DNA from 3 places in the Mesorhizobium sp. NZP2298 genome. Region 3 is predicted to be linked to each of the others. Evidence: predicted binding sites of a transcription regulator. Region 3 holds the regulator's gene; each other region holds the start of a gene.

Region 1 (4,355 bases), 1.2 Mb from region 3:
ATCCTGGCCGCCCGCGATGTCGTCACCGATGACCGCGACAAGATCCGCGACACGGTCCTGGCGTGGTCGCGGGACAAGAATATCGATGTCGTCATCACCACCGGCGGCACCGGCTTCACCGGGCGTGACGTGACACCGGAGGCGCTGGAGCCGATGTTCGAAAAGCGCATGGACGGCTTTTCCGAAGTGTTCCACCGCATCTCCTACGACAAGATCGGCACCTCGACGATCCAGAGCCGGGCGACCGGTGGCGTCGTCAACGCCACTTTCGTCTTCGTGCTGCCGGGCTCGCCCGGCGCCTGCAAGGATGCCTGGGACGGCATCCTGAAGGCGCAGCTCGACTACCGTCACATGCCGTGCAATTTCGTCGAGATCATGCCGCGCCTGGACGAACATCTGCGGCGCGGGAAGTCGACTCCGTAAAAGCCGAGGGCAAAGCCCCGGTTTCACGCCGCGTTTGCCAGGCAGAACGGCGCCGGCGCCTTCGAAAGGCCATTCCAAACCGGATGCCGGAGAAAGTACCTTCTCGTGGAACGGCAATAGCCGATCCCGACAAGGACGATGCGATGACCGAGCATACCGGCGGATGCCATTGCGGCAACATACGCCTTCGATTTTCAACCGAACTCGATCCATCGCAAATCGAAGTCCGCGCCTGCCAATGCTCGTTCTGCATCAAACATGGCTCGCGCGCCGTCGCCGATCCGGACGGCAGGCTGATTGTCTCGGTCGGGGATATCGAGCGATTACGCAAATACCGGTTCGGGCTGAGGACGGCCGACTATCTGATCTGCGCGGATTGCGGCGTCTATGTCGCCGCGATCGCCGGAGACGACGCGAAAGCAATCGTCATCATCAGTGCCATGGACGACCAAAAGGCGTTCAGCCGCGAGCCTGTCCCTGTCGATTTCGACGGGGAAAGCAGAGAGCAACGCGAAGCCAGGCGTCGCCTCCGCTGGATGCGGGTCGAGATCAGCTTCGACTGATCCCGCTCAGCGGATGACCGGCTCTCCATGGAAGCGCCGGCGTGACGGGCGCGAAACACCGAAGCCCACCTCCATCATCAGCCTCGGCGTGCGCGCCGGCACGGTGCCCATGTGGAAACCGAACGGGTCCTCGACAAAGCCGAGGCCGGCCTCTCCGGTCAGAGTCACCGGGCTTTGCTCGCCATAGACGTCCAGCACCTCCTGGGCGGGATGGCCGACCAACAGGGTCAGTTGATGCTTCATGGCGCGGCGCCTGTGGCTGCCCCTGACATAGACATGCGGACCGGTGTCGGCGTCGACAGGCCTGAGGTAGAAGAAGAATTTCAGCATGCGCCAGTCATCGAGGTCGAAATGATACTTGCCGAGGGAGGCAAGGTTCTTGTCGGCGTCGGAGGCCGCGCCGGTCGGAAAGCTCCACCAGACGCGTGTGGTGATCAGTTTCGCCTGGCCGCCGAGATAGTGCGCGGCAATGTCGAGCAGCAGCGGATCGCGCTGGATGGCGAGTGCGGCCGGGCAGTCGAGGATGCGCTCGAAATAGTGTCCGCTGAGCAACGAGCGAGCCAGGCGTTTCTCGGCTTGCGCATGCTCGCCCGGCATGAATTCGAGACGACGGTCGAAATTGCCGAAGCAAGGCGTGCGTTCTGCGAAACGCGCGATCTCCTCATGAATTTCCGATGGCAGGACCAGGCCTGAAAACAGGCCGTCGGAGCGCAGCGCGTCGACCACCGCCGCCCGCTCGACACCGGAAAACATCGTATCCCCAACATTGTCGGCAGGACGGGCGCGTTTTGCACCCAGCCAATGCATCCGTCGCCCAGGCATGGTGCGCGCCAGCATGAACATCGGCAGCCAGGCAGGGTTTTCGCGCAGGTCCGTGAGATAGGTCGGAATGCGTACGGCGATGCGCCGCAACAAGCTGCCATTGCGGGCAATGGCCTCGAGACTGGCGGCGCCGGATTTGTCAGGGGTTGAAAGGTTCATCGGATCCTCGTCCATGAGCGCGACCCCGATGCCGCATCGGTGCTCACCACTCGCATGACCCAAACCCAATTCACCACCTCGGGGAGAGGCTAACCCCGTGTCACGTTTTGTGCAATGCACAATAGACAGAGCATATGCAAAAAATCACTTTGGCGAGCGGTGCTGCTGCCTCGGCGGCGCTACCCAGATCTCGGCGTCGAGCCTCTTTGTCGCCAAGCCACGCGCCAGCGCCTCGGCGCTACCGGCGCTTTTCGACAAGGACGCGGCTTGCCGCTTGCTGATCACCAGCCCGTCGGCGAGCGCACGGTTTCCCGAAAAGACCCGAGCCAGGAACGGTGTGCGGCTGCCCCGCGCGCGCGAGAATCGCGCCGCCATGGTTTGCCGCGCCGTGTGGGCGACAACCGCATCGATCCACCCCTCCACCAGCCGCGCGCCCGGCTCCAGCAGCAGCAGCCAGTCACCCTTGGCCTGGCGGATCCCCACGGCAATGCCGCCGCTTGCCACGTACTGGCAGCCGGCATGCTCGGCGACATGATGCGTCTGGTCGGTGGAGCCGGTGTCGCAGACGACGACCTCGCGCACCACGCCCTCGACAGCGCCGCCAATCAGCGAGCTGAGCGTACGGGCGAGAGCCTCCTCGTCATTGCGCGTTTCAATGAGAACACTGAGCATGTTTAGCCGAATAGCGGAAAGCAGCGCACAGCGCCAGTTTTTGCAGCGCAGCATAGAAAGTTCTTGATTTGTTCTCATCGAGAAAATAGGAATAATTTCATGAACCGAGCGATTCGAAACAACATGGACAGTCCCTGGGAGCGGGCCAAGATGGAACCGATCGTGCGCGCCGACATTGCAGCTTTCGGAGCTGGACGAGCCGAGATGGCCAATGCGATGATCGAGCAGAGTGGCATGCGTATCCGTCCGGACCGCAATCGCGGCCGGTCGGCGGGCATCAATCCGTCCGGCCGGTTCGAGCCGGTCAGCCGCCATGTCTTCGATGATGGCTGGGATTCGCTGGAGGAGCTGCCGCCCTTCAAGACCGAAGTGCAGGTTGAAAAGCCGCGTACCATCATCACCCGCAACGAATCGCCTGACATCTCCTTCGACCGGTCGATCAACCCCTATCGCGGCTGCGAACATGGCTGCGTTTATTGCTTCGCACGGCCGACGCACGCCTTCATGGGCCTGTCGCCGGGCTTGGATTTTGAATCCAAGCTGTTCGCCAAGCCGGATGCGGCAAGGTTGCTCAACAAGGAACTGTCGAAGGACGGCTACCAGCCGCGCACCATCGCCATCGGCACCAACACCGACCCTTACCAGCCGATCGAAAAGCAGTACCGGATCATGCGCGAGATCCTCGAAGTGCTGGAAGCGCGTGGCCATCCGGTCGGCATCGTCACCAAGTCCGCATTGGTGACGCGCGATATCGACATCTTGTCGCGCATGGCCGAGCGCGGGCTGGCCAAGGTGGCGCTGTCGGTGACGACAATGGACCGCATGCTGGCGCGCACCATGGAGCCCCGCGCGTCGACGCCGACCAAGCGGCTGGAGGCTATCCGGCAGCTTTCGGATGCCGGCATTCCGGCTTCGGTCATGGTGGCGCCGATCATCCCCGGCCTCACCGACCAGGAGATGGAACGGATCCTCGATTCGGCGCGCGCGGCGGGCGCGCGCGAGGCGGGTTACGTCGTGCTGCGCCTGCCTTTGGAGGTCAGCCCGATCTTCAAGGACTGGCTGCTGCGCCATTATCCCGACCGCTACCGCCACGTGATGTCCCTGATCCGTTCGATGCGCGACGGCAAGGACTACGATTCGGAATGGGGCAAGCGCATGAAGGGCGCCGGACCCTACGCCTGGCAGATCGGTCGCCGCTTCGAGATCACCGCCAAGCGGCTCGGCCTCAATGCTGAGCGGCGCACGCTCCGCACCGACCTGTTCGTCGCGGCCGGAAAGGACCAGGAGCAGTTGATGCTGCTCTGAACGCCCCCTTTCGCCGCCGCCGCTTCATTGCGGTCACGGCAAAGAATCCCGTCCGGCCTGCCCCGGCCTGCAGACGGTGCCCTCCCGGTCCGGCGCCCCACCCGACCCGGAGGGACTTGCGGAGAATCGGAGCCGATGCGAACCTCGCCGCAACATGGCTCGCGCGCGTTCCGATTCTCCGCTTCTCTTCGAAATCGTCGAGAAACCCGATTTCTCCTTCGAGACGAAGGCGATGGCTGACGGGCTATGGCCTGTCGCGGGAATGGATGAGGCCGGTCGCGGCCCGCTGGCCGGGCCGGTGGTCGCGGCCGCGGTGGTGCTCGACCCCGCCAACATCCCCGAAGGCCTCGACGATTCCAAACGTCTCAGTCATTTGCAGCGCGAGGCGCTGTTCCTGCGCATTCTTGGCTC
Region 2 (4,355 bases), 110 kb from region 3:
GATGCGACGTCCTGGGCGAATAAGTGTCGATCATTCCCGGATTATAGGGACGAGCCGCTGCCGGAACCAGACCGGTGTCGTCAAATCTTCGACAACCGCCAGGAATCCGATCTGGCTTGGGTTTATGCCGCCCTTTTGCGCGTATCGAAAACGTGGTCGACAATACCCCATGCCTGGGCCTCGCGGGCGGTCATGAAATGGTCGCGGTCGAGCGTGCGTTCGACCTCCTCATAGCTGCGGCCGCAATGCTGGGCATAGAGTTCGGCCATATGCCGTTTGGTCTTGCCGATCCGCTCGGCATGGCGCTGGATGTCGGAAGCCTGGCCCTGGAAGCCGCCCAGCGGCTGATGCAGAAGGATGGTGGCGTTCGGCAGCGCGATGCGGCGCCCCGGCGTGCCCGCCATCAGCAGGAACGAACCCATCGAGGCGGCAAAACCCATGCACACGGTCGATACCGGGCAGCTGACATATTGCATCGTGTCGTAGATGGCGAAGCCGCTGGTCACCACGCCGCCCGGCGAGTTGATGTAGAGCGAGATCTCCTTGTCGGGGTTATCCGACTCCAGCGACAAGAGCTGCGCGCAGACAAGCGCCGAGACGTCGTCGTTGATCTCGCCATTGATGAAGACGATGCGCTCGCGCAGCAGCCGCGAGAAAATGTCGAAGGCGCGTTCGCCGCGGCTCGATTGCTCGACCACCATCGGCACCAGACTGGCAATACCGCTCATTTTCTTCTCCGATTTACGTGTTCAGGCCGCACGCAGCACAAGGCGCGGTGTGTTCGCCGCGATGGGCTTTCCTGCCCCGCGCGGCCCCAGCGAAAGCCGGCAGCCGGCGCCTGCCATGGCGACGGCAGGCATCGCCTTGCGGGAAAATCCGTCATGGACGATGCGCAGATGCGTGCCGCCCGAAACGGTGCGGGCGAGCGTGAAGGTGACGACGCTATCGAGAGGATCCTGCCGTGCGGGATCGTCCGGCTGCTCTCGCCAGGAATAGCGCAGGAGGCGTTCGGGCTCGGCGTCGAGGATTTCGCATTCGATCGCAGCGTCCATCCCGGCGAAGGCAAAACGATTGCCGATTTCCGGCGTGATGTCGTTGGGCATCATCCAGGCGGCGAGCAGTTCCGGAACCGTCAGCGCCCGCCAAACCTTTTCCGGCGGCTCCGCAAGGTCGTATTCGAACTCGAGCGCATCCGAGGCAGCTTCGCTTTGGCTTTCGGCGTTCATTGATCCGACTTCCTTCACTGATCCATGTCCTTCAAAACCGTCTTCAGCCTTTCGATGCGCTCCGGCCAGAAGGTCCGGTAGCGTTCGATCCAGGAGAGCAAGGGGGCAAGCCCCTGAGGATCGGCACGATAATAGGCGTTGCGGCCGGCCCGCCGCTCGACCACGAGGCCCGCGCCACGCAGCACCGCCAGATGCTGTGAGACGGCCGGCTGCGACACAGTCAGGCCGCTGCGCAATTCCGACACGCTCATCTCGCTTGTGGCGAGGCGCTCGAAGACGGCGCGGCGTGTCGGGTCGGCCAGGGCGCGGAAAATCTCTGCTTCGATCATGACAAAAGCATAAGTTGATACTTATTGATTTGGCAAGTGCTGTTTTGAAACCCATATGAAGGCCCTAGGCATTGCTGCCATTCCTTGACAATCAGCAGCAGTGCATATAGGAACGAAAAGGGAACAAAAACCTTGTGGGAAAAGCCAGCCTTAGCAGGCGGCTGACGTGCGCAGCCTGTAAGGTGCTGCGACAAAAATTTGTTTCGGATGAGCGCGGAGAAAAATCATGGCGGGTAGCGTCAACAAGGTCATTCTGGTCGGCAATCTTGGCGCGGATCCGGAAATTCGTCGCCTGAACTCGGGCGAGCCGGTCGTGAACATCCGCATCGCCACGTCGGAAAGCTGGCGCGACAAGAATTCCGGCGAGCGCAAGGAAAAGACCGAGTGGCACAATGTCGTCATCTTCAATGAGGGCATCGCCAAGGTAGCCGAGCAGTACCTGAAGAAGGGCATGAAGGTCTATGTCGAGGGCCAGTTGCAGACGCGCAAATGGCAGGACCAGACTGGCGCCGACAAGTACACGACGGAAGTCGTACTGCAGAAATTCCGTGGCGAACTGCAGATGCTCGACGCGCGCGGCCAGGGCGAAGGCGGCCAGGTCGGCGGTTATTCCGGTGGCGGCAGCAGCCGTGGTTCCGATTTCGGCCAATCCGGCCCGAACGAAAGCTTCAACCGTGGCGGCGGCGCTCCCAGGGGCGGCGGTGGCGGTGGTTCGTCGCGCGAGCTGGATGACGAGATCCCGTTCTGATCGAAAGCAATGCCGAACGGCTGACGTCGCCAGGTGACTGACGTTACGTGATCGATACGCCCCGAGGGTCCTGATGGACTTTCGGGGTTTTGCGTTGTTGATTTGGCCTGACAGCAGGTGCGATCTGGGACTGAAAGGACAAAGCGGTGAAGGCACGGGTAAAATGGGTCGAGGAGCGCACCTTCGTCGGTGAGTCCGGCAGCGGTCACAAGCTGGTGCTGGGAACGGCGTCCGGACCTGAAGGCAAGACACCGGGCCCGAGCCCGATGGAACTGGTGCTGATCGGCACCGGCGGCTGTTCGGCCTATGATGTCGTGCACATCCTGGAAAAAGGCCGTGAGGCGGTTGAGGACTGCGTGGTCGAGCTCGATGCCGACCGGGCCGAAACCGAGCCAAAGGTGTTCACGCGCATCCACATGCATTTCATCGTCAAGGGCAGGGCGCTCTCGCCCGACAAGGTCAAGCGGGCGATCGACCTGTCGATCGAAAAATACTGCTCGGCCTCGGCAATGATGGCCAAGACGGCCACGATCACGCATGATTTTGAGGTTGTAGACACGTCGGCGAAGTAGGGCAGTAGAGACTGCCGCTCATCCCACCATCAATGCCTTGATGCCGTCGGCGACGAACTGAACGGCCAGCGCGGCCAGGATGACACCGAGCAGGCGGGTCAGGATCGAGCGGCCGGTCTGGCCAAGGATGCGGTCGATGCGTTCCGACAGCACGAACACCAGATAGGTGATGGCCAGGCAGACGAAGATGATGCCGACGAGTGCGGCCTGCGCGGCGAAGCCCTGAAACGAGCCGGAGAGCAGCACCGTCGCCGAAATCGCACCGGGGCCCGCGATCAGCGGGATCGCCAGCGGGAAGGCGGCGATGTTGTGGATCATATCCTTGGTGATGGCGACGTCGCCGATCTTCTCCTTGCGGTCCTGCCGGCGCTCGAACACCATTTCGAAGGCGATGAAGAACAGCAAAAAGCCGCCGGCGACGCGGAAGGCCGGCAGGGTGATGCCGAACACCGACAGGATGGAGGCGCCCGCAACCGCGAACAGCGCCATCACCAGGAAGCCGATGACCGAGGCGCGCACCGAAACCTGCTGGCGCTCCTCGCGGTTCATGCCGCGCGTCACGGCCAGAAACAATGGTGCCAGCCCGGGCGGGTCGATGGTCACGAGAATGGTGACGAAGGCATTGAACAGGCTGTCGAAACTCGGCATCGCTGATCCCTCCCGCCGGGCCGAGCCCGTTCCACATTGGTAGAGCAAAGCCCGGTCGGTGGGAACAGTCAGGACTGCGAAAGCACGGCTCCCGGCAGGGTTAGCCAGCAGCGTTGCAATAGGCCTCCAGGCGATAGCCGTCCGGGTCCACGACAAAGGCAGCGTAGTAGTTTTCACCATAGTCGGCGCGAAGACCCGGACCGCCATTGTCGATTCCGCCTTCGCGCAACGCACCGGCATGGAAGGCATCGACGCCGTCCCGCGTTGGTGCGGCGAAGCAGAAATGCAGGCCGGATTCTCCGTCCGCCGCTACTGGCCGCGCCGCCTCGTTGACCCATAGCGCGACACTCTGGGCACCATAACCGAACGAACCCGGTGACTGGCTGAGGCAGCTATAGCCGAGAGGTCCCAGCGCTGCGTCATAGAAGCGCTTCGAGGCATTGCTGTCGCGAACGCCGATCGAAATATGGTCGAACATGGTTTTCTCCATTGTTACAAAGTGTTGCGACGTCAGGTTGTTGTCTCTCGCCGCGCCAGGAACTCGACTTCAAGCCGCCAGGTCGCGCCATTGTCGTGCGAGCGCTCGCCGAGCCATCGAAAGGAATTCTCGGTAATCCGCGAAAAACTCCAGCGCACCGAGGAACCGGTGCCGTCGGCGCCGACCTGCACGATCGTGTCGCCCTCGGCACGGCCGAGCTGGCGGCTGAAATACTGGCTGCGTGGATCGCTCCAGAAGATGTGCCAGGCGTCCGCGCCGGGATCATAGACCCGCAGCGTCGTGCCATAGAATGTCCACTTGCCGAGCGACGGCGAGGGGCCGGTGCCGCGCGCG
Region 3 (4,355 bases):
CGTTCCTCCCTGACCTCGGGATGACGGCGCCGGCGCCGTCATCCTTCAGTGCCGATGTCAGTCGACGATGCAGCCGCAATCGGCCATCGACGCCGGTATCTCGATGCCGAACGCGGCCATCGCCTTGCGGGAAATCGTTGCCATATGATCCTTGTAGGCCGGGCGCGACGGCGCGATCGTCTTGGGATCCTTGCCCTTGAGGATTTCGGCGGCGATGTTGCCGGCGTTGACACCGACCTGCGTGTAATTGACCGCGAAGCTTGCCGGCACCGTGCCGTTGCGGACCGCGCTGTCATCGGAGTTGACGACCGGGATTCCGGTCTGGCGAGCGGCCGCGGAAACAGCGGCGATCGCCGGCTGGATCAGGTTCGAAGCCGGGCCGTAGATCACGTCTGCCTTGCCGGCGAGCGCGGCGATGCGCTGCTGGATGTCATTGACGTTGTCGATGCCGACTTCGACGACCTCGAAGCCGGCCGCCGGTGCGGCCGCCTTGATCTTCTCGACCAGGGCGACGTCATTGGCCTCGCCTGGATTGTAAGGCACGCCGAAGCGCTTGGCGTTCGGCAGCAGCTTCTTGGTGAAGGCCATGACAGCGGCGACATCCTGCAGATCGCTGGCGCCGGTCATGCCTTCGTCTCCGGCGTCCCACGACGGCACCAGCTTGGCCGCGACCGGATCGGTGACAGCGGCGAAGACGATCGGAATGCCGGAACCGGCAAGCGCCTTCTTGGCGATCTGCGAGACCGGCGTGGTGATGGTGTAGATCAGCTTGGGCTGCTCCGCCTGTAGCTTGGCGATCATCTGCGGCACCAGCGATGCATCGAAATTGGTATGGCTCTCCGTGTAGACGACATCCTTGCCCTCGACAAAGCCATTGTCCGTCAGCGCCTTCTTGAATCCGGCTATGGCAGCGTTGAGCTGCGGATGCTCGCCGAAATTGGCGATGCCGATGCGAATCTGGTCGGCGGCGGCACTCCCCGCGCTGACCATCAATGCGCCTGCCAGGGCCAATCCCGACAGCCAAGCGGATTTGGACTTCAACATCATTTCCTCCCAGATTTGATCAGCGCCGCTCATCGGGACGGCAACTGTGGCGATCATGGTCAGTCCATCGCTTCCTGTCAAACATTATATATAATTCTTGCCATCGAGCACCATCATATATAATTTTCACATGCCCGACGATGGACGGATCGCGATGCAGGACCAGAACAACTCCACGAAAACCGAGGCGGCCTATCAGCTGCTGCGGCGCGATATCCTGACCACACGCCTCATGCCGGGCGCACCGCTCAAGCTGAGTGCGCTGCGCGGTCTATACGGCGTCGGCTGGACACCGCTGCGTGAAGCCTTGTCTCGACTTGAGGCCGAGCGCCTGGTTACCGCCATCAGCAATCGCGGCTTTGCCGTGGCTCCGGTGTCGCGGGCCGAACTCGAGGACCTGGCTCGCGCACGGATGGTTGTGGAGATGCCGCTGTTCCTGGAATCGATCGAGAAAGGCGGCAGGGAATGGGAGGACGCGGTTGTCACCGCCCACTACCGGCTCTCCCGCTGCAAGACCGCGGTCGACGACCCCTCGGATGCGGCCGTCGACCAGTGGGACGAGAGCCACGAGGCCTTTCACGGGGCACTGCTGAGTGCCGCGACGTCCAACTGGCTGTTGCGCTTCCGTTCGACAATCGCCGATCAGTTGCGGCGGCATCATCGGTTTCTCGGCCTGGCGCCGACATTGCGGGCGGCCGCCGGCCTCAAGGATGGTTATGGCGAGGCAATGGACGCTCTTCGAGAGGCGATCGCGATCGAGCATCACACCGCGATCATGGAAGCGGCCCTCGATCGCGATGTCGAGCGGGCAAAGGCGCTGATGACGGCGCATATCGGCTATACGCTGCATGTCTACGTTCATAGCGAGGACGGCGGCGCGAACAACTACACCGCACGCGCCGGCAGCCTGAAAGCAATTTCCGGATGACTTCAGCGTTATTGCTCTCGAAGCATGATCGTTGGCGTTTTGATTTCGTTTCGTTCCGCCAGGAATGGATCGAACAACGACGCGATCCAGCCTCTGGACGCCCTCTAGAAACTGATTCCAAGGTCCATCAAGGGTAGGCCACAGGCCATTAACCAAAATGATTTCAATGCTCGCGCTGGCGGCGAAGGCGGCCGATCGCTGCCCGCTGCCGGCGGCAGACAATTTCAGATGCCTTAACAAATTCACTAAACTTTAAACAGTTGCGGAACACAACTGGAACAGATAGTGTTTGTTCTGGGTTTGTTTTTCGATTCCGATTCCCTTCGTTCAATGCCTGGGGGGCGCCATGCTGACGCGTAAGCAACATGAACTGCTGATGTTCATTCATGAACGGCTGAAGGAAAGCGGTATCCCGCCTTCCTTTGACGAGATGAAGGAGGCGCTGGATCTCGCCTCCAAGTCAGGGATACATCGCCTGATCACGGCGCTGGAGGAACGCGGCTTTATCAGGCGGCTGCCCAACCGGGCGCGGGCATTGGAAGTGCTGCGACTGCCGGATTCGATCGCGCCCGGCCTCAACGCGGCAAAGAAATTCTCGCCGAGTGTCATTCAAGGCAGTCTTGGTCAGGGCGGCCTAGGCCGTCAGATCAAGCCGGCGCCGTCGCGCTTGCCCTCTGCCGGCAATGACTACGACGCGGTCTCTGCCGTGTCGATCCCGGTGATGGGCCGTATCGCCGCAGGTGTGCCGATCGATGCCATCCAGCATCAGACGCATTCGATCTCGGTGCCTCCGGACATGATCATGGGTGGCGAGCACTATGCGCTGGAGGTCAAGGGTGACTCGATGATCGAGGCCGGCATCTTCGATGGCGATACAGTCATTATCCGCAACGCCGATACGGCGAGCCCAGGCGAGATCGTCGTGGCGCTGGTCGACGAGGAGGAAGCGACCTTGAAGCGGTTCCGCCGCAAGGGCGCCTCGATTGCCCTTGAAGCCGCCAACCCGGCCTACGAGACGCGCATTTTCGGGCCGGACAGGGTCAAGGTGCAAGGCAAGCTAGTCGGCCTGATCAGGCGCTACTGAGCAGGAGCGGCCGGCGTTTCAGGTTTTTGATAGGGCGGCAGTCCCCTCGCCTCACGCGAAAACTTTCGTTGCGTGTGCCAGGGCCGATAGGGCCCGTCCACGGCGAAGCTGATGGTTGGCGGGCTGGTCGCCGATTGGCGGTCGAAGAAGACAGCGGCACTGCCCTTGCGTGCGAGTTGCCGTTTGGTAACGACGAGAACCAGCGGGTTGTGGCAGGCATCGTAGCCCGTCGCATCATTGACAACGATCAGGTCGGCGAAGCCGCAGGCCTTCCAGGTAGCCTTGCGGTCTTCGACATGCGCGATGATCGCGCCAGACGGATGCCGGGCGAGACAGATGCCCTCCGTGCAATAAAACGGCGCCCCCGGCGGCAGATTGACCGCATCGGCCAAGTCGAATTGCCCGTCCGCCTTGTTGAACATCTCCGGCACGACGATGGTTTCGGACACCAGCGCGCGTTTCCAATTGTCGACGGTGAATTCGTTTGGACGAGCCCGGCTGACCGCGAGTTCGCCGCCGCCGATCGGCAGCGCAACCAGCCGCGCGTCTTCGGAGATCAGCACGTCCGGCGTGCGTGTATCCGACACTGTCAACAGGCCGGCGAGCGCGAATGGCACTGCCGCGAGCCGCAGCCATGTCGTCGCCATCGTCGCGATGACCAGGGCGATCGTCACCAGCAGCACGGAGTGTTGTGAAATCAGCCCGACCGCATCGACGGGGGAGCGTTCCGATATCCACGCCGATATGGCGATCATCGCGGTCAGGCCCTTGCCCATGAGGTAGAGAAAAGGTCCGTCCAGACCGAAGGGCATTGTCAAGGCGCTGACAACCGCCAGAAACATGACGACTGAGACAATTGGCATGACAGCCAGATTTGCGAACAGGCTGAGCGGCGACACACGCTGGAAGTGCCATATGGCAAACAGCGCCGTGGCGCTGCCGGCAATGATGGACGTCATCGCCACCCCTCCCGTGAGCGCGAGGAATTTTCGCGTCAGGAACCCCGGCAGGGATCGCCTTGGCGGTGGCGGTCTTGTCTTTCCCGCACGGTGATCCGCCCAGCCGGCATAGGCGCCGACCAGTGCGGCCGTCGCGGCGAACGACATCTGGAAACTCGGGCCGACCACTTCATGCGGCGACACCACGATGACGGCGATCGCCGAGATAGTGAGGTTGCGCATGGTCAGCGCCGCGCGATCGAACAATACGGCAATCAGCATCACCGCCAGCATGATGAAGCTGCGCTCGGCGGCAACGACGACGCCTGAGATGACGAGGTAGGCGGCGATCGACAACAGT

What was found. Region 3 encodes LexA, which represses DNA repair genes until DNA is damaged. Its sites were predicted from a motif close to TGTTCNNNNTGTGTTCNG; they were not measured.
Region 1: EB231_RS26655 (PA0069 family radical SAM protein) is a predicted target of LexA. The motif match lies at 2,698-2,715, and genes of this name have one in related genera.
Region 2: EB231_RS20025 (single-stranded DNA-binding protein) is a predicted target of LexA. The motif match lies at 1,664-1,681, and genes of this name have one in related genera.

What each region holds. Positions count from the first base shown of each region.
Region 1 is NZ_CP033365.1:5,492,613-5,496,967, forward strand. Features, by position in the region: gene moaB (molybdenum cofactor biosynthesis protein B) at 1-423, shown strand, start outside; gene EB231_RS26640 (GFA family protein) at 567-986, shown strand; gene EB231_RS26645 (hypothetical protein) at 993-1,967, opposite strand; gene EB231_RS26650 (glycosyltransferase) at 2,112-2,639, opposite strand; gene EB231_RS26655 (PA0069 family radical SAM protein) at 2,790-3,944, shown strand; gene EB231_RS26660 (ribonuclease HII) at 4,099-4,355, shown strand, end outside.
Region 2 is NZ_CP033365.1:4,149,219-4,153,573, forward strand. Features, by position in the region: gene EB231_RS20005 (hypothetical protein) at 1-34, opposite strand, end outside; gene EB231_RS20010 (ATP-dependent Clp protease proteolytic subunit) at 123-728, opposite strand; gene EB231_RS20015 (SRPBCC family protein) at 750-1,226, opposite strand; gene EB231_RS20020 (ArsR/SmtB family transcription factor) at 1,241-1,555, opposite strand; gene EB231_RS20025 (single-stranded DNA-binding protein) at 1,782-2,303, shown strand; gene EB231_RS20030 (OsmC family protein) at 2,450-2,875, shown strand; gene EB231_RS20035 (MarC family protein) at 2,894-3,523, opposite strand; gene EB231_RS20040 (VOC family protein) at 3,624-4,001, opposite strand; gene EB231_RS20045 (hypothetical protein) at 4,034-4,355, opposite strand, start outside.
Region 3 is NZ_CP033365.1:4,254,348-4,258,702, reverse strand. Features, by position in the region: gene EB231_RS20600 (ABC transporter substrate-binding protein) at 58-1,044, opposite strand; gene EB231_RS20595 (GntR family transcriptional regulator) at 1,199-1,972, shown strand; gene lexA (transcriptional repressor LexA) at 2,319-3,056, shown strand; gene EB231_RS20585 (ComEC/Rec2 family competence protein) at 3,050-4,355, opposite strand, start outside.